Regions from separate parts of the Streptomyces sp. NPDC002785 genome, predicted to be linked through region 1. Evidence: predicted binding sites of a transcription regulator. Region 1 holds the regulator's gene; the other holds the start of a gene.
What was found. Region 1 encodes HrcA, which represses chaperone genes, less so after heat shock. Its sites were predicted from a motif close to TTNGCACTCNGNNNNNCNGAGTGCNAA; they were not measured.
Positions count from the first base shown of each region.

Region 2: groES (co-chaperone GroES) is a predicted target of HrcA. The motif match lies at 3,104-3,130, and genes of this name have one in related genera.

Region 1 is NZ_JBEOVN010000015.1:58,031-72,164, forward strand. Features, by position in the region: gene ABTZ94_RS06800 (S41 family peptidase) at 1-1,845, opposite strand, end outside; gene ABTZ94_RS06805 (hypothetical protein) at 1,926-2,348, opposite strand; gene ABTZ94_RS06810 (16S rRNA (uracil(1498)-N(3))-methyltransferase) at 2,561-3,307, opposite strand; gene ABTZ94_RS06815 (nitronate monooxygenase) at 3,304-4,377, opposite strand; gene dnaJ (molecular chaperone DnaJ) at 4,502-5,638, opposite strand; gene hrcA (heat-inducible transcriptional repressor HrcA) at 5,639-6,655, opposite strand; gene ABTZ94_RS06830 (MBL fold metallo-hydrolase) at 6,853-7,575, shown strand; gene ABTZ94_RS06835 (DUF3097 domain-containing protein) at 7,601-8,422, shown strand; gene hemW (radical SAM family heme chaperone HemW) at 8,556-9,797, opposite strand; gene ABTZ94_RS06845 (SpoIIE family protein phosphatase) at 9,919-11,844, opposite strand; gene ABTZ94_RS06850 (AMP-dependent synthetase/ligase) at 12,051-13,940, opposite strand.
Region 2 is NZ_JBEOVN010000050.1:21,075-26,304, forward strand. Features, by position in the region: gene ABTZ94_RS15000 (THUMP-like domain-containing protein) at 1-1,160, opposite strand, end outside; gene ABTZ94_RS15005 (polysaccharide deacetylase family protein) at 1,276-2,241, shown strand; gene ABTZ94_RS37850 (DUF6234 family protein) at 2,253-2,954, opposite strand; gene groES (co-chaperone GroES) at 3,283-3,591, shown strand; gene groL (chaperonin GroEL) at 3,691-5,230, shown strand, end outside.

The DNA.
Region 1 (14,134 bases):
CGGGTGGCTCAGCCACAGCAGCCCGTCCTTCGCGGCGCGCAGCGTGGAGTAGCTGGCGGCCTCGACGGGCAGCGGCACGATCCGGTCGGCGAGCCCTTCGAGGTCGATCCTGGTGACGGGCAGCGCGGTCGGATTGTCCTCGCCCTCGCCGCCGCTCTTGTCCTTCTCGGTCGGGCGGCCGTGACGCTGCGGCCCGAACGGGGAGGGTGTGGTGGCGGCGAGCGTCAGCAGATGCGGACGGCAGGCGCCGATGAACGCCAGGTCGAAGACATGGGCGTCGTAGACCGGGTCGAAGGACCGCTCGGAGAGGAACGCGAGGTGCTTGCCGTCGGTGGTGAACGCGGGTGCGAAGTCCCGGAAGCGCAGCGGGGTGGCCTCGGCGACCGACAGATCGGCGAGGTGGGCGAGCTTGAGCTGCCTGAGCGGCTCGGGCCCGGGGTGCGACCAGGCGAGCCAGGAGGAGTCGGGCGAGAAGGCGAGGCCCGAGGCGTCGCCGTGCTCACTGCGGTCCACCTCGTGGACCTCGCCGCTCTCCCGCTCGACGATCAGTACCCGCCCGTCGTGTGCGGCGACGGCGAACCGGCTGCCGTCCGGGGCCGCCTCCAGGTCGAGGACCCTGCCGATACGGCCCGCGGCGAGGCGGCGCGGTACGGCGCCCGGTGCGGTACCGGTGGCGGGGGCGCACTCCAGGGCGTCGTCGCCCTCGGCGTCGGTGACCCAGACGACGTGCTGGTCGCCCTCGGCCTGGAAGGTGCGGGGCATCCTGGCCCGTACGCCCGGTTCGACGGCGAGCGCGCGTGCCGGGCCCTCGCGGTGGGTGACCCAGTGGACGGCGCCGCGCGTCCCGACGGCGCTGCCGCGGCCCGTACGGTCCGGGGACGCGGAGTCGAGGTGGCTGCCGGCGTGCACGGAGTGGGGCTGGAGGTCGGCTCGCTGGCCGCCGAGCCGGATGTCGAGGCGGCGGGGCTCGGCGCCTTCGAGGTCGTCCAGCAGCCAGAGTTCACCGGCCGAGGCGTAGCCGACACGGGTGCCGTCGGTGGTGGCGTGGCGGGCGTAGAAGCCCTCGATGCCGGTGTGCCGGCGCAGGTCCGAGCCGTCGGGGAGGGAGGAGTAGAGCGCGCCCACGCCTTCGTGGTCGGAGAGGAAAGCGACACGTCCCCAAGCTCTCAACTCCGTTCGAGCAGGGGAGACCCCATCCCAAGCTCTCGACTCCGTTCGAGCAGGGGAGACCCCACTGCCCACCCACATCGGGGATTCGATGTTGCCGTCGAGGCCCTCGTGCAGCCGTACGAACTCCGCCGGGCCGTCGGTCGCGCCCTCTTCCGCGATCCACAACTTGCCCGCGGTGCCGCCCCGGTAGCGCTTCCAGGTAGCGGCCTCGCGCCCCATGGTGGCCGAGAGCAGCAGGACCCGTCCGCCGGGGCCGTACGCGAGGGAGCCGACCGGCCCGTACGGCAGGATCCGCGCGGGCCCGCCGTCGACCGGAACGGCCCTGGCCCAGCTGCGCCGCGGCGACGCCTGCCCCTGGGCGCTGATGACCAGTACGTCGCCCTCGGGCGTCCAGCCGCGTACGGAGGTCCGTGCGTCGCCCCAGTACGTGAGCCGCTTGGAGGGGCCGCCGTCGACCGGTGCGACGTGTACTTCGGGCACCCCGTCCCGGGTGGACGTCCAGGCGACGCGGGTTCCGTCGGGAGATATCCGTGGGTTGGTGACAGGCCGGTTGTCGGCGCTGACGCGCCAGGCTCGGCCGCCGTCCAGCGGCGCCAGCCAGACATCGTCCTCGGCGGTGAAGGCGATCAAATCGCTCTGGACATGGGGGTATCGGAGGTAGGAAGGCTGTGTCACATCGATCACCCTAGGCCGCTGGCGTGCCCCGCGGAACCGGGTTGGCCGGAGTCTGCCGGGCGGCCCGGTGCCGGACACCCTCACTTGCCCCGGGGCGATTCGGTCACCGTGACCGTCACGGTGACCGTCGGCCGGGCGCCGCCACTGCTGCCGCCCCGGGGCACATTCGCCCCGACGGTCGACGGGGCGGTGTTGCAGCTGCCGAGCGCATCTGCCCGGAAGACGACCTTCCCGCCGGTCTTCGCGGTCAGGTCCCCCCGCACACACTGCCCGTCGAGCTCCTGGGTGACCTTGCCGGTGATCGTGATGTCCTTGCCGTTCCCGGCTTTTCCGGTGCAGTCGACGACCGCGGTGTGGTGCGCCGAGGCGGAGGGTGACGCGCCCACGACCTGGCTCCCCTCGATGTCGGCCGTGCAGTTCAGCCACCGCACATCGACCCCGTTGCGCTCCAGGGCGCTGGTGCCGGCCCGGTCGGTGGTCACGGCGATGGATGCGGAGTTCATGCTGCCCGTCGGCTCACAGGCCACGGCACCTGCGACCGCCGCGCCTGCGAGTGCGGACGCGGCCAGAAAGCGACGGGTTCTTCCCTGACCCCATGGTCCTTGATGTCCCCGTGCCCTTGATGTCCCCATACGGGCAGCTTCCCACCGTTCCCCCCTGGGACGGTAGACGGCTCGCGGTCACAACGGGGCGGCTCCGGCGCGCCGGAGGGGGCTCATGCCCAGCGGCCGGTGCGCCCCAGCAGCAGTGCCGTCGCCGCCGTGCCCGCCGTCGAGGTGCGCAGGACGGACGTTCCGAGCCGGCAGGTACGGGCACCCGCCGCGGCGAAGTCCGCCAGTTCGTCCGGCGACACACCGCCCTCGGGGCCGACGACCAGCACGATCTCGCCCTGGGTGGGGAGCTGAACGGTGGCCAGCGGCTCACTGCCGTAGCCCCGGTCCTCGTGCAGGACGGCGGCGAAGTCCGCCGCGGCCAGAAGTGCGGCAACCTGTTTGGTCGTCAGTGCGTCCGCCACCTCGGGAAAGCGCACCCGGCGCGACTGCTTTCCCGCTTCGCGGGCGGTGTTGCGCCATTTCGCGAGGGACTTGAGGCCGCGGTCGCCCTTCCACTGCGTGATGCAGCGCGATGCCTGCCAGGGCACGATCGCGTCCACACCGGTCTCCGTCATCGTCTCGACGGCGACCTCGCCACGGTCGCCCTTGGGCAGGGCCTGGACGACGGTGATACGGGGTGTGGGCCACGGCTCCTCATGGACCGTCGCCAGGCCGGCGACCACGAGCCGGTCCTTGCCGTCGGCGGCCCTGACGACGCCCTCCGCCCAACGACCGTGGCCGTCCGTCAGCACGACGTCCTCACCGGCGTGCAGCCGCTTCACCGATACGGCGTGCCGTCCCTCGGGTCCTTCCAGGACGAACTCGGGTCCGTCGGGGACCTGTTCGACGACGAAGACCGGTGCGGTCACTGCGTACTCCCTGTGCTCACTGCCGCCCGTGCGGCGTCCAGTTCTTCGACGAGCAGTCCGATCAGCCGACCGGCGGGCAGCTCGCGTGCCATCCGGTGCCCCTGCCCCGCCCACAGTGCCATGCCCTGGGCGTCCCCGGCCTTTGCCGCCGCCTTGCGCAGCCCGGCCGTCAGATAGTGGACCTGCGGGTAGGCGGCGGGGGCGTACGGGCCGTGCTCGCGCATGAAGCGGTTGACCAGGCCTCGGGCCGGGCGGCCGGAGAACGCCCGGGTCAGGGCTGTCCGCACGAACAGCGGATTGGTCAGTGCCTGCTTGTGCAGCGGATTCGCCCCGGACTCGGGGCAGATGAGGAACGCCGTGCCGAGCTGCGCCGCCTCCGCGCCCGCGGCGAGCACCGCGGCCATCTGGGACCCGCGCATCAGCCCGCCCGCGGCGATGATCGGCACCTGAACGGTCTCGCGGACCTGGGCCACCAGGGAGAGCAGTCCGATCCCGGTGCCGTCGGTCTGCGGGTCGTCGCGGTGGGTGGACTGGTGGCCGCCCGCCTCGACGCCCTGGACACAGACCGCGTCGGCGCCCGCCCACTGGGCGGTCTGGGCCTCCTCGGGCGTGGTGACCGTCACTACCGTGTACGTGCCGACACCGGCGAACGCGTCGAGGGTGTCGCGGGTCGGGCAGCCGAAGGTGAACGAGACTGCCGGGACCGGGTCCTCCAGGAGGATGGCGAGCTTGGCCTCGTAGCCGTCGTCGCCGCTGGAGTCCGGGTCGTCGAGCGGGGTCTCGTACCAGGCGGCCTCACCGGCGAGCTGATGCCGGTACACCTCGACAGCACTCGGGTCGGCGAGACCCGGCTGCGGCATGAAGAGATTGACGCCGAAGGGCTGACCGGTCAGCCCGCGCAGCTGTTTGATCTCGTTGTACATGCCGTCCGCCGTCTTGTACCCGGCGGCGAGGAAGCCCAGCCCGCCCGCTTCGGCGACGGCCGCGACGAGCTGCGGACAGGACGCACCACCCGCCATCGGGGCCTGCACGATCGGATACCGGCAGAGATCGGTCAACACGGATGACATGCCCGCATCGTGTCACGTCCTGCGTGACTCGGCGTGCGCGGCCTGCGGTCCATTTTGTCCTCAAACGCCGGACGGGCTCGTCAGGCGAGCCCGTCCGGCGGCAGGAAACGGTGTACGAGGGCCGTCAGCGGCCGTTGAAGGCGTCCTTCAGCCGGGAGAACAGCCCCTGCTGCCCAGGCTGGAACTGACCGGTGGGCCGCTCCTCGCCGCGCGCCTTCGCCAGGTCCCGCAGCAGTCGCTCCTGGTCCGGGTCCAGCTTCGTCGGGGTCAAGACCTCGACGTGCACGATCAGATCGCCACGCCCGCCGCCCCGCAGATGCGTGATGCCGCGGCCGTGCAGCGGGACCGACTGGCCCGACTGGGTGCCGGGCCGGATGTCGACCTCCTCCAGGCCGTCGAGCGTCTCCAGCGGCACCTTGGTGCCGAGCGCGCCCGCTGTCATGGGGATGGTGACCGTGCAGTGCAGATCGTCGCCGCGGCGCTGGAACACCGAGTGCGGCAGCTCATGGATCTCCACATACAGATCGCCGGCCGGGCCGCCGCCGGGGCCGACCTCGCCCTCGCCCGCGAGCTGGATGCGGGTGCCGTTGTCGACACCGGCGGGGATCTTCACGGTGAGCGTGCGCCTCGACCGGATGCGGCCGTCGCCGGCGCACTCCGGGCACGGGGTCGGCACGACCGTACCGAAGCCCTGGCACTGCGGGCAGGGCCGTGAGGTCATGACCTGGCCCAGGAAGGACCGGGTGACCTGGGAGACCTCACCGCGGCCGCGGCACATGTCACAGGTCTGGGCGGAGGTGCCGGGTGCGGCGCCCTCGCCGCTGCAGGTCGTACAGACGACGGCCGTGTCGACCTGGATGTCCTTGGTGGTGCCGAACGCGGCCTCGGCGAGATCGATCTCCAGCCGGATCATCGCGTCCTGGCCGCGCCGGGTGCGCGAACGGGGTCCGCGCTGCGACGACGTACCGAAGAACGCGTCCATGATGTCGGAGAAGTTGCCGAAGCCACCCTGTCCGAATCCGCCCGCGCCACCGCCGCCGGAGGCGGACAGCGGGTCGCCGCCGAGGTCGTAGACCTGCTTCTTCTGCGGGTCCGACAGCACCTCGTAAGCGGCGTTGATCTCCTTGAACCGCTCCTGGGTCTTCGGATCGGGGTTCACATCCGGATGCAGCTCGCGTGCGAGCCGCCGGAATGCCTTCTTGATCTCGTCCTGAGATGCGTCGCGGCGCACGCCGAGTACGGCGTAATAGTCCGTGGCCACTTACGACTCCGCCAGGATCTGTCCGACGTAACGTGCCACTGCGCGTACCGCTCCCATCGTTCCGGGGTAGTCCATGCGGGTCGGTCCGACCACGCCGAGTTTGGCGACTGCCTCGTCGCCCGAACCGTAGCCGACCGCGACGACGGACGTGGAGTTGAGCCCCTCGTGGGCGTTCTCGTGCCCGATCCGTACGGTCATGCCTGAGTCCTTGGCCTCGCCGAGCAGCTTCAGCAGCACGACCTGCTCCTCCAATGCCTCCAGCACCGGCCGGATCATCACAGGGAAGTCGTGCCCGAAGCGGGTGAGGTTGGAGGTGCCGCCGATCATCAGCCGCTCCTCCGTCTCCTCAACGAGGGTTTCGAGCAGGGTGGAGAGCACGGTGGACACGGTTCCCCGGTCCTCGCTCTCGAAGGATTCCGGCAGATCCTGCACCAGCTGCGGGACATCCGCGAAACGGCGTCCGACGACCCGGCTGTTGAGCCGGGCCCGCAGATCGGCGAGAGAGGTCTCACCGAACGGGGCGGGGCAGTCGATCATGCGCTGCTCGACCCGGCCGGTGTCCGTGATCAGCACGAGCATCAGCCGGGCGGCTGCCAGTGACAGCAACTCCACATGCCGAACCGTCGACCGGGTCAGCGAGGGGTACTGCACGATGGCGACCTGCCGGGTCAGCTGCGCGAGCAGCCGTACGGTGCGGCCCACGACATCGTCGAGGTCGACCGCGCCGTCGAGGAAATTGTGAATGGCACGACGTTCCGGCGACGAGAGGGGCTTGACGCCCGCAAGCTTGTCGACGAAGAGCCGGTACCCCTTGTCCGTCGGGATGCGTCCCGCACTGGTGTGGGGCTGGGCGATGAAGCCCTCGTCCTCCAGCACCGCCATGTCGTTGCGGACGGTGGCCGGGGAGACCCCCAGCTTGTGCCGCTCGGTGAGCGCCTTGGAGCCCACGGGCTCCTCGGTGCCGACATAGTCCTGGACGATGGCGCGCAGCACTTCGAGTCTGCGTTCGCTGAGCATCGCGCACACCTCCAGCTGTTTTTCCTCGGTGGTTCTCGGGCCGTTCCTGCTTCATTGCCAGGAATCCCCCTGGCACTCTGTCCTCACGAGTGCCAGCGACCCCCCGCCCAGTGTACGGCGGTCGAGTGGGGGCCTAGCAAGGGCGATCGGCCACCCTACTGCGAGACTGCGCAGGTCGTTGCCGATAGCGTTGCGGTATGGACGCCTCTTGGGAAGAGTTCGGCTGGGAGCGACTCGGTCACGGAGTGGGCCGACGCCGCCTTCCCGGATGGGATGCGACAGTCGCACTGGTGGTCGGAGCGGATGGAGTGCTGCTCTACGACACCGGATCAACGCTCCGCGAAGGCGCGGAAATCCGGGCCCAGGCGCAGGCCCTGCTCGGCCGGAGCGTGACGCATATCGCACTCGGCCACCCTCATTTCGACCATGTGCTGGGCACTGCCGCGTTCTCCGGCGCCCAGGTGTACGGAGCGGCCGGCATGGCCGGGCTGCTGAAGCTCGGGGCGGACGATCTGCGCGCCTCCGCAGTGCGCCACGGAGTGTCCGAACTCGATGCGGCCGAGGCCGCCGATGCGCTGGTGGCGCCGCACCACGAGGTGGGCGGCGAGTGGGCGCTCGATCTGGGCGGCGGCCGTCAAGTGCTGCTGGCGAATGTGGGCCCCGCCCACAGCGGCCACGATCTGGCGGTGCTCGTCCCGGGCTCCCCCGCGGTGGTGCTCTGCGGCGACCTGGTCGAGGAGTCCGGCGAACCGCAGGCGGGACGGGACGCCGTCCCGTCCCGCTGGCCGGCCGCGCTGGACCGGCTGCTGGCGCTGGGCGGCGAGGAAGCGGTGTACGTTCCGGGGCACGGAGCGGTGGTGGACGCGGCGTTCGTCAGGGACCAGCGCGACCAACTGGCCGTCCTCTTCGGCGTGTCGTGATGTGTTGTCGTCCTATCGTCATCCGATGCGCAGCTACCAGCCGGATCTGACCCCGCCGTGGAAGAAGTCCGCCCCCGTTCCCGAGGTCCCCGCCGAGCCCGATCTGGTCGTGGAGGAGGTCTCCACCGGATTCTGCGGTGCGGTGATCCGCTGCGAGAAGACAGCCCAGGGTCCGACGGTGACCCTGGAGGACCGCTTCGGCAAGCACCGGGTGTTTCCGATGGAGCCGCGCGGCTTCCTGCTGGAGGGCCGAGTGGTCACGCTCGTACGCCCGTCGGCGGCCGGTCCCGTACGCCCCACGCGCACGGCCTCGGGTTCGGTCGCGGTCCCCGGGGCGCGCGCCCGGGTCGCACGGGCGGGCCGGATCTACGTGGAGGGCCGCCACGACGCGGAGCTGGTCGAGCGGGTCTGGGGCGACGACCTGCGGATCGAGGGCGTGGTCGTCGAGTATCTGGAAGGCATCGACGACCTCCCGGCCATCGTGCGCGAGTTCTCCCCCGGCCCGGATGCCAGGCTGGGCGTCCTGGTCGACCATCTGGTCCCGGGCTCCAAGGAGTCCCGGATCGCGTCCCAGGTCTCGGACGTGAACGTGCTGGTGGTCGGCCACCCCTACATCGACGTGTGGGAGGCGGTGAAGCCGTCGTCCGTGGGCATCACCGCCTGGCCGGTGGTCCCGCGCGGCCAGGACTGGAAGACGGGCGTGTGCCGCGCGCTGGGCTGGCCGGAGAGCACGGGCGCGGCCTGGCAGCGAATCCTGTCCACGGTGCGCTCGTACCGGGATCTGGAACCGGCACTGCTGGGTTCCGTGGAACACCTGATCGACTTCGTGACAGCGCCGCCTCAGTAGCCCCTCCGCCGGCCCCCAGCCCCTGCGGCGTTTGAGGAGCGGGGTCCGGGGCGGAGCCCCGAATACGGGAAGGGGCGGGCAGCGGAACAGGCCCGCCGCAGGCGTACCCGCACCCCACCCGGCCCCGCCCCTCTCAGTCCACCAGATCCCGCACCACCGCATCCGCCAACAACCGCCCCCGCAACGTAAGCACCGCCCGCCCCTGTCCATACGGCACCGGCTCCAGCAGCCCGTCCTCGACCGCCCGCCCCGCCGCTGCCAGCCCCGCCGGTGCCAGCAGCGACAACGGGCACCCGTCCGCGAGTCGCAGCTCCAGCAGGATCCGCTCGACCCGCCGGTCCTCCGCGGAAAGGATCTCGCGCCCGGCCCCCGGCGACCGCCCCTCGGCCAGAGCCTGTGCGTACGCCCCCGGATGCTTCACGTTCCACCAGCGCACCCCGCCGACATGGCTGTGCGCGCCGGGACCGGCGCCCCACCAGTCGGCGCCGCGCCAGTACAGCTCGTTGTGCAGGCACCGGCCCTCGGGCGTACGGGCCCAGTTCGACACCTCGTACCAGGAGAAGCTCGCCGCAGCCATCGCCTCGTCCGCGATCAGGTACCGGTCCGCATGGGCGTCGTCATCGGTCATCGGGATCTCGCCGCGCCGGATCCGCCGGGCCAGCTGAGTGCCCTCCTCGACAATCAGCGCGTACGCGGACACATGGTCCGGCCCCGCACCGATCGCCGCTTCCAGCGAGGCCCGCCAGTCGTCGTCGGACTCCCCGGGGGTGCCGTAGATCAGATCGAGGTTGACATGCTCGAAGCCCGCCTGCCGAGCCTCGGCGACACACGCCTCGGGCCGCCCCGGTGTATGCGTACGGTCCAGGATCTTCAGCACATGCTGTCGCGCGCTCTGCATCCCGAACGAGATCCGGTTGAAGCCGCCCTCCCGCAGCTCGGCCAGATACGCCGGATCGACGGACTCCGGGTTGGCCTCGGTGGTGATCTCGGCATCGTCCGCGAGCCCGAACTCGTCGCGGATCGCCCCCAGCATCTGTACCAGGTCTCCGGCGGCCAGCAGGGTCGGCGTGCCGCCGCCGACGAAGACCGTACGGACCGGTCGCGGGTCGTCGCCGAGCACCTTGCGGGCCTGGCGGACCTCGCCGATCAGATGGGCGGCGTAGTTGTCCCGGGAGGCCAGCGCACCGCCGGAACCGCGCAGCTCGGTCGCGGTGTACGTGTTGAAGTCGCAGTAGCCGCAGCGGGTCGCGCAGTACGGCACATGCAGGTAGAAGCCGAGCGGCCGGCCGGCGGCGCCTTCCAGGGCATGGCGGGGCAGCGCCCCGTCGTCGGGTACGGGTTCACCATCGGGCAGTACGGAGGGCATACCGCCCATTGTCACTCGCCGCCGGGAACCTCCGAGCCATGTCCATGATCACGAAAGGCCACGCATCCACGGACCGCACGCCGCACCCGAACCGTAGTGAGCACCCCGACAGGCTCTTACGACCTCGCCCTCACCCCGCCTGCAGCACCAGCAGCGCCAGATCGTCATCGGGCGGCCGCTCGGCGAATTCGTGCACGGCCCGCTTGATCCGGTCCGCGATCCCGTCCGCCGACAGCCCGGCACAATCGGCCAGCGCCCGCGCCAGACCGTCCCCGTCGTCGAACATCAGCGCCCCGCAGCGCCGCTCCGTCACGCCGTCCGTGACGCACAGCAGGCTGTCGCCCGGCGCCAGCTCGAAGCTCTGGCTCTCGTACGCGACATCGTCGAAGATCCCGAGCAGCATCTGCGGCTCGGCGGCCGGACGCACCTCGCCTTCGGGGCGCAGCAGCAGCGGCAACGGGTGGCCGGCGCTGGCGAGGGTGCAGCGCACGCCGCCGCCGGGAAGCGGCACGAGCTCCCCGTACAGCAGGGAGAGAAAGCGGGACTGCCCGGTGTCCGCCGTCTGCTGGCCGCCCGCCGCGGCCACCATGAGCGCGGCAGCTTCGGCAGCCTCCATGGCATCGTCGAGGAGCAGCCGGTTGAGCCGGTCCAGTACTTCGCCGACGCCGAAACCCTCACGGGCCAGCAGCCGCAGCCAGGGCCGGGCGAGACCGGTGACGACGGCGGCTTCGGGGCCGCTGCCCTGTACATCGCCGAGGACGAAGCACCAGCGGTCGCCGGGGCACGGGAAGATGTCGTAGAAGTCGCCGCCGACGACCCCGTCGTCGCTGGGCTCATACACCAGTGAGCTGGTGACGCCGGGTATGTCGGCGACCTTGCTGGGCAGCAGTGCGCGTTGCAGGATGCGGCTGATGGTGGCCTGCCGGGTGTAGGCGCGGGCGGCACCGACAGCGAGGCCGACACGGCGTACGAAGTCCTCGATCAGGGCGGTCACTTCGTCGGGAACCCGTGCCATGCCCTCCCGGCCGAGGAGTACGGCGCCGAGTGTCCGGCCGCCCGATGTGATCCGGTAGGCGAGAGCGGATCCGGCGCGCCCGTCGGATTCCCCGCCGTCCGCCTCGCCGCCGGGCCAGGGCAGGGAGACGGGTCCGGTGCCCACCCGCTCGGGCAACCGGATCGGGTCCTGCTCCAGCACCGTACGCAACTGCCCGGTCTCGGCCTCGTCCCGGTGCCAGACGCTGGCGAGCCGGGGGACGGCCGCGGGGCCGCCGTTCTCGGGCTCCAGCCAGATCGCGCACCAGTCGGCGAGTCTGGGCACCAGTAACTGTCCGGCGAGCGCCGCGACGATGTCCTCGTCGAGCTGGCCTGCGAGCAGGTCCGAGGCCTCGGCGAGGAACGAGAGCGCACCGCGGCCGGCCCAGTCCGCGGCGTCGCGCAGGGCCCGCCGGGGACTGGGGGCGAGCAGCTCGGCGGCACGCAGCCCCTGCTGGAATCCAGGCTCGGCCGACGGTTCGGGGAACGGATTCCAGTCGTCGACGGGAAGCCGGGCCCAGACGGTCTTGAGGCCGGTGCGGTAGGTGATGCCCCAGCGCTCGGCGAGGGTGCCGACGAGCTGGAGCCCGCGACCGTACTCGGCGGGGTCCTCGGGGCCGGTGGCGGCATCGCCCTCCGCCGTGTCCGCCGCGCTGCCGGCCACCGGGCGTTCGCTGCGTACGGCACGGGCCGGGTGGTGATCGGAGACCTCCAGTACCAGGGCCGCGGCCTCGTCCTCGGCGGCCTCCTCAAGCCGGCAGATCAGCTCGACATTGGTCCCGGCGTGCACGACCGCGTTGGTGACCAGCTCGCTGACGACGACCGCCGCATCCTCGGCCAGACGTTCGCTGAAGCCCACGGCCGCCGGCAGTCCCAGCCCGGTCCACTCGGTGAGCGCTGCCCGGACGAACCGGCGGGCAGCGGAGGGCGCGAGGAGGTTTCCGGGCAGGGACGTACGGGCGACCGGCCGCGCATCCGCATGGCCGACGGTGATACCGGGACGCTGAACGATGTCCCGCTGCAAGGGAATGGGCCCCACGGTGCAGCTCCTGACCTGTTCTCGCTCTGTCTGTCTGTTCTCGTTCTATTCTCGCTGGGCGCCGCTGACGACACCGACAGAGTGACAGATGGACCACGCTCATAAGCGACGAGTTGCCGAAGTGAGCAGAGAAAGTGAGCGGAGAGAAACGGAAGCAGCCGCACCGTGCGGCCGGTGGGCAAGGACCTGTATTACGCCTCGCGGGTCCCCATGTACATGTCGTCGATGAGGCCCTTGTACTCACGCTCGACGACCGGCCGCTTCAGCTTGAGACTGGGCGTCAGCTCGCCGTGCTCGATGTCGAGATCGCGGGGCAGCAGGCGGAACTTCTTGATGGTCTGCCAGCGCTGCAGCCCCTCGTTGAGCCGCTTCACATAGCCTTCGATGAGCTCCACCGCCTGCGGGGACGCCACCACTTCGGCGTACGGCTTCCCGCCCAGACCGTTCTCGGCGGCCCAGCCGAGGATGGTCGGCTCGTCGAGCGCGATCAGGGCGGTGCAGAAGTTACGGTCCGCGCCGTGCACCAGGATGTTGGAGACGAACGGGCAGACCGCCTTGAACTGTCCCTCGACCTCCGCCGGGGCGATGTATTTGCCGCCGGACGTCTTGATCAGGTCCTTCTTGCGGTCGGTGATCCGGAGATAGCCGTCCACGGACAGCTCGCCGATGTCGCCGGTGTGGAACCAGCCGTCCGCCTCCAACACCTCGGCGGTCTTCTCCGGGAGCCCCTGGTAGCCCTGCATCAGGCCGGGGCCGCGCAGCAGGATCTCGCCGTCGTCGGCGATCCGCACCTCGGTGCCGGGGAGCGGCTTGCCCACGGTGCCGGTGCGGTAGGCCTCGCCCGGGTTGACGAAGGAGGCGGCGCTGGTCTCGGTGAGGCCGTAGCCCTCCAGGATGTGGATGCCGGCGCCCGAGAAGAAGTAGCCGATGTCGGGGGCGAGCGCCGCGGAGCCGGAGATACAGGCGCGCAGCCGGCCGCCGAAGGCCTCGCGGATCTTGGCGAAGACGAGGGCGTCGGCGACCTTGTGCTTGGCGCCGAGAGCGAACGGGACGGAGGCCGTGCCGGTGCGCCGGAAGTTGTCCTGCGAGACCGTCGCGTACTCGCGGGCGACCCCGGCCGCCCACTGGAAGATCTTGTACTTGGCACCGCCACCGGCCCGTGCCTTGGCGGCGACGCCGTTGTAGACCTTTTCGAAGATACGGGGGACGGCGGCCATGTACGTCGGCTGGACCACCGGCAGATTCTCGATGATCTTGTCGACCCGGCCATCGACGGCGGTGACGTGGCCGACCTCGATCTGGCCGGAGGTGAGGACCTTGCCGAAGACGTGTGCGAGCGGCAGCCAGAGGTACTGGACGTCGTCCTTGGTGATCAGGCCGGTCGCCGCGGTGGCCTTGGCCATGTACGACCAGTTGTCGTGCGGCAGGCGTACGCCCTTGGGGCGTCCGGTGGTGCCCGAGGTGTAGATCAGGGTGGCCAGCTGATCGGCCGTGATGGCGGCGACCCGCTCCTTGATCGTGTCGGGGTTCTTCGCCAGGTGCTCGGCACCGCGGGCCTCCAGATCGGCAAGGGTGAGCACCCAGCCCTCGGGGTCGCCCTCGACGGGTCCGGCGCCCTCGGGGTCCATGACGACGACGTGGGCGAGATCCGGCAGCTCGGCGCGGCACTCCCGGGCCTTGGCCAGCTGGCGGGCGTCCTCGGCGATCAGGACCCGGCTCTCGGAGTCGGAGAGGATGAACGCCGACTCCTCGGCATTGGTCGACGGGTAGATCGTCGTGGTGGCGGCACCCGCGCACATCACACCGAGGTCGACGAGGATCCATTCCACTCGCGTGCCGGCGGCGAGCGCGATCCGCTCCTCCGGCTGCACACCCAGACCGATCAGCCCTGCCGCGATGGCGTACACCCGGTCGGCGGCCTGTGCCCAGCTCAGCGACTTCCACTCATCCGGTCCCCCGTCGGCGGCCGCAGGGACGGGGTAGCGGTAGGCCTCCCCGTCCGGGGTGGCCGCGACGCGGTCGATGAAGAGGTTCGCCACGGAGGGCGGTCGGTTCTCGATCAAGGTCTGTGTGTCGCTCACGACATCCTCCGGGCCTGCGGCAGTGCTTCACGACCGGCTGTTGATTGCTGCTTGTTCCTACGTGTGTTCCCGCGCACTCTGTGCGCTTGGTCCTGCGGTGTTTGCCTGTTACTTGTCCTGCGGTGCCCGATCTCGCTTGCTTAACTGGCGAGTAACCACGAGGTCGTGATCAGGGTAGAGCGCCCACGTCCGCC
Region 2 (5,230 bases), on a different contig from region 1:
TTCGGCCCCTGGAGCTTCATCCGGCGGCGCAGCTCCTCCGGTTCGACGGCCGATCCGCGCTTCTTCACCGTCAGGACGCCGACCTTCCGCTCCCGCAGCAGCGCCTTGAGCTTCTTCATGTTGAACGGCAGCCGGTCGGTGATCTCGTACCCGGCTGTGTACGGGGAGTCGTACGGCTGGTCGCTCGTGACATACGCGATGGTCTCGTCGACCAGCCGGCCGTCGCACCGCGCCACGATGTCGGCGACCAGATGGGCGCGGATGACGGCGCCGTCCGGCTCGTACAGATAGCGGCCGACCGGGCCGACGGGCGGGGCGGGCAGCGGGGCGCCGGACCACAGGGTGGCGCGGGCCGGAAGCACGGTGGCGCGGTGGGAACCGGCCGCGAAGCCCTCACCGAACCAGAGCACCGCCTCCTTCACATCGCCGCCGTCCGAGATCCACTCGGCCTCCGCCTGCGCCGGGATCGCCTCGTGCGGGATGCCGGGAGCGATCTTCAGCGCGGCACGGGGGGCCTTGAGCGCGGCGCCGGTCGCCCAGGAGAGCGGCGGTGAGTACGCCTCGGGGTCGAAGATCCTGCCCCTGCCGCCGCGCCGGGCCGGGTCGACGAAGACCGCGTCGTACGGCGAGGTGTCGATCTCGGTGACATCGGCGCACCGCACCTCGATCAGACCGTCCAGGCCGAGCGCGGCGGCGTTGGCGCGGGCCACCTCGGCGGTCAGCGGGTCGCGGTCCACCGCGAGGACAAAGATGCCCGCCCGTGCGAGCGCGATCGCGTCGCCGCCGATCCCGCAGCAGAGGTCGGCGACGCTGCGCACCCCGCCCGCCTCCACGAATCGCCGAGCGCGATGGGTGGCCACCGACGTACGGGTCGCCTGCTCGACGCCGTTCGGCGTGAAGAACATCCGGTACGCGTCCTCGGCACCGAATTTCGCCACCGCCCGCTGCCGCAGCCGCGCCTGCCCCAGTGCCGCCGATACCAGCGAGGCCGGGTGGGTGCGGCGCAGCCGGGTGGCGGTGGCGAGTTCCTGGGCGGGGTCGTACGACCGCAGCCCGTCCAGGAGCGCCGCACCCTCGGGGGTGCGCAGGGCCATGAAAGCGGCGAGCGGGTCGCCGGCGCCGGACGGGTCGTTCGGGGGGAGAGCGTTCACCCGTCCCATTGTGAGCCAACCGGGTTGACCGGCGGGCCCGGTGGCGGTGTCGGGCCGGGGCGCCCAACACGTGCTGGCAGGATGCGACGCCATGCAGCTAGTACGACAAAAGGAAAAATTAACCATGAAAAGGAGTAGATCGGTTGTGCTGGGGCGGGGCGCGCGGGGGCCCGGCAGGCATCGGCCGGCCTGCGCGGTCCTGGCCGCACTCCTGGTCGCCGCGGTCTGCTCCGGCTGCGCCTCCGGGGCCGGCGGCCGGTTCGGCGACGAGCACCGGGCCCGACCCGCCGCCGGACCCCCGGGCGGTCCCGGACAGCGGGCCGGCCAGGGCGGCGCACCCGCCGGGCTCCGTGAGAACGCGAGGTTCAGCCCGGCTGTACGGGCGGCCCTCGCCAAGAAGTGGGGGCTGGCCAGGCCACCCCTGATCGCGCCCCTGCCGCCTGCCGTGAAGCCGCACATCACCACCCGCGAGGGGTTCGAGGTCAACGGCGGTGACGACTCGCTGCCGCCGGTCTTCACCACCGTCCCGACCAAGGACCGGGTCGTCTTCCTGACGATGGACGACGGTGCCGAGAAGGACCCCGAACTGCTGCAGATGATGGACGAGCTGGACATCCCGTACAGCGCGTTCCTCAGCGACTACCTGGTGCGCGACAGCTACGGGTACTTCCTGGAGATGCAGCGGCTGGGCGTCGGCCTCAACAACCACACGCTCAACCACCCCTACCTGCCCGGGCTCTCGTACAGCGAGCAGAGGAGCGAGATCTGCGACCAGCAGGCCGTCATCGAGAAGCAGTACGGGCAGCGGCCCACCCTCTTCCGCCCGCCGTACGGCAACTACAACGGGGACACGCTCCGCATCGCGAAGTCCTGCGGCATCAAGGCCGTGCCGCTCTGGAACGCGGAGGCGTTCCCGGACCACATGGAGTGGCGCGAGGAGGATCAGGACCTGCACCCCGGCGACATCATCCTCACGCACTTCCGGGGCCGGAAGGAATGGGGTACCAGCATGTCCGGCCTGGTCCGGGCGGTCATGAAGACCATCACGGACAAGGGGTACGCCGTGGCCCGGCTGGAGGACTACGTATGAGAGCCGGAGGACTACGTATGAGAAGCGCGTACCGGCTGCTCGCCGGACTGCTGACAGCCGGTGCGCTGCTGACCGCCACCACCGGGTGCGCACAGTCGGTCGATCCGATCGAACGGCTGGGCCGCAAGGCCGCGCAGAGGGTGACCCACACGCACCCGACACCCGCGGCCGGCCCGCAGGCGCATCCGCACGGCGATCACGGGGCGTCGGGGTCGCGGGTCGTCATCGCCTGCCGTCAGCCGCCGGAGTCCCGGCACTCGCGGCTGTCGCCACCGCTGAGGCACTGGTGGCCGGACCGGCCGGGATCGTACGAAGGAGTGGAGGCCGGCGCCGGGTGCGAGCGGCGGTAGTCCTCGTGCCCGGTCAGCACTGTCGCCACGCACAGCAGGAGCGCGGCCAGGATTCGCGCCCGCCCAGGGCCAGTTCGAGCGGATCAGGACCACGGCGAACAGGGAGACCACCGCGGCGATCCCGCCGAGGACGAGGACCGGCGTCCAGTCCATGGGCGGCGGGTCCGTCAGCTCCTGGCCACCGGGGTCCCACCGCGAGAACGCCAGGTAATAGGCGGCGCCCGCACAGATCAGCCCCTCCAGGACCACCAGCAGCAGACCCAGCAGCACATCGAGGCAGCCGTTCACGGGGCGCGGGGAATCCTGCGTCACCGAGGGGCGATGCGGGAGCGGGTTCGACGGCTGGTACGGAGGTTCGAGCATCAACCCACCGTCGTACGGAACGGTGCGGTCCGCCCCTGCGTTGTCCTTATGTTGTCCGGACCGTTGCGTCGTCCGGGCCGTTGCATGCCCTCGGCGCCCCGTCGCGCCGCGCGCGAGCGGGGGCCGACATGACGCCACGACTGGCTGAATTGGCACTCCGCTTGACCGAGTGCTAATCCCGGTCATAGTCTCGGTGCTGGCACTCACCACTGGAGAGTGCCAGCAGTACTGTGCGACTGGCAGGTCCGGCACCCGCGACGACGGATCCACCTGGTCGCCACCCAAAGACTCTTAACCCCGTGAGATCTCCGAAGGGGGAGACCGGATCGTGTCGACCGCCAGCACCAAGGTTGCGATCAAGCCGCTCGAGGACCGCATTGTGGTCCAGCCGCTCGACGCCGAGCAGACCACGGCCTCCGGCCTGGTCATTCCGGACACTGCCAAGGAGAAGCCCCAGGAGGGCGTCGTCCTGGCCGTGGGCCCGGGCCGCTTCGAGAACGGCGAGCGCCTTCCGCTCGACGTCAAGACCGGCGACGTCGTGCTCTACAGCAAGTACGGCGGCACCGAGGTGAAGTACAACGGCGAGGAGTACCTCGTCCTCTCGGCTCGCGACGTGCTCGCGATCATCGAGAAGTAATTCACCCACGTTTGCTTCTGTTCTGCGCCCCTGGCCCCCTGCGAATAACCAGCCGGGTGGTCGGGGGCGCAGTTCGTTTGAGAGGAAAGCTCAGCTGCCATGGCGAAGATCCTGAAGTTCGACGAGGACGCCCGTCGCGCCCTTGAGCGCGGCGTCAACAAGCTTGCCGACACGGTCAAGGTGACGATCGGCCCCAAGGGCCGCAACGTCGTCATCGACAAGAAGTTCGGCGCTCCCACCATCACCAACGACGGTGTCACCATCGCGCGCGAGGTCGAGCTCGACGACCCGTACGAGAACCTCGGTGCCCAGCTGGTGAAGGAGGTGGCGACCAAGACCAACGACGTGGCGGGTGACGGTACGACCACCGCCACCGTGCTGGCCCAGGCGCTCGTCCGCGAGGGTCTGCGCAACGTCGCCGCGGGTGCTTCCCCGGCCGCCCTGAAGAAGGGCATCGACGCCGCGGTCAAGGCCGTGTCCGAGGAGCTCCTCGCGACCGCCCGCCCGATCGACGACAAGACCGACATCGCCGCCGTGGCCGCGCTCTCCGCGCAGGACCCGCAGGTCGGCGAGCTCATCGCGGACGCGATGGACAAGGTCGGCAAGGACGGTGTCATCACCGTCGAGGAGTCCAACACCTTCGGTCTGGACCTCGACTTCACCGAGGGCATGGCCTTCGACAAGGGCTACCTGTCCCCGTACATGGTGACCGACCAGGAGCGTATGGAGGCCGTCCTCGACGACCCGTACATCCTGATCCACCAGGGCAAGATCGGCTCGATCCAGGAGCTGCTCCCGCTGCTGGAGAAGGTCATCCAGGCCGGTGGCTCCAAGCCGCTGCTGATCATCGCCGAGGACGTCGAGGGCGAGGCGCTGTCGACCCTCGTCGTCAACAAGATCCGTGGCACCTTCAACGCCGTCGCGGTGAAGGCCCCGGGCTTCGGTGACCGCCGCAAGGCCATGCTCGGCGACATCGCCACCCTCACCGGTGCGACCGTCATCGCCGAGGAGGTCGGCCTCAAGCTCGACCAGGCCGGTCTGGACGTGCTGGGCACCGCCCGCCGCGTCACCGTCTCCAAGGACGACACGACGATCGTGGACGGCGGCGGCGAGCCCGGCGACGTCAAGGGCCGGGTCAACCAGATCAAGGCCGAGATCGAGGCCACGGACTCCGACTGGGACCGCGAGAAGCTCCAGGAGCGCCTCGCGAAGCTGGCCGGCGGCGTGTGCGTGATCCGTGTCGGTGCCGCCACCGAGGTGGAGCTCAAGGAGAAGAAGCACCGTCTGGAGGACGCCATCTCCGCGACCCGCGCCGCGGTCGAGGAGGGCATCGTCTCCGGTGGTGGCTCCGCTCTGGTCCACGCCGTCAAGGTTCTCGAGGGCAACCTCGACAAGACCGGCGACGAGGCCACCGGTGTCGCGGTCGTGCGCCGCGCCGCCGTCGAGCCGCTGCGCTGGATCGCCGAGAACGCGGGCCTCGAGGGTTACGTCATCACCTCGAAGGTCGCCGATCTCGACAAGGGCCAGGGCTTCAACGCCGCGACCGGCGAGTACGGCGACCTGGTGAAGGCCGGCGTCATCGACCCGGTCAAGGTCACCCGCTCCGCGCTGGAGAACGCCGCGTCCATCGCGTCGCTGC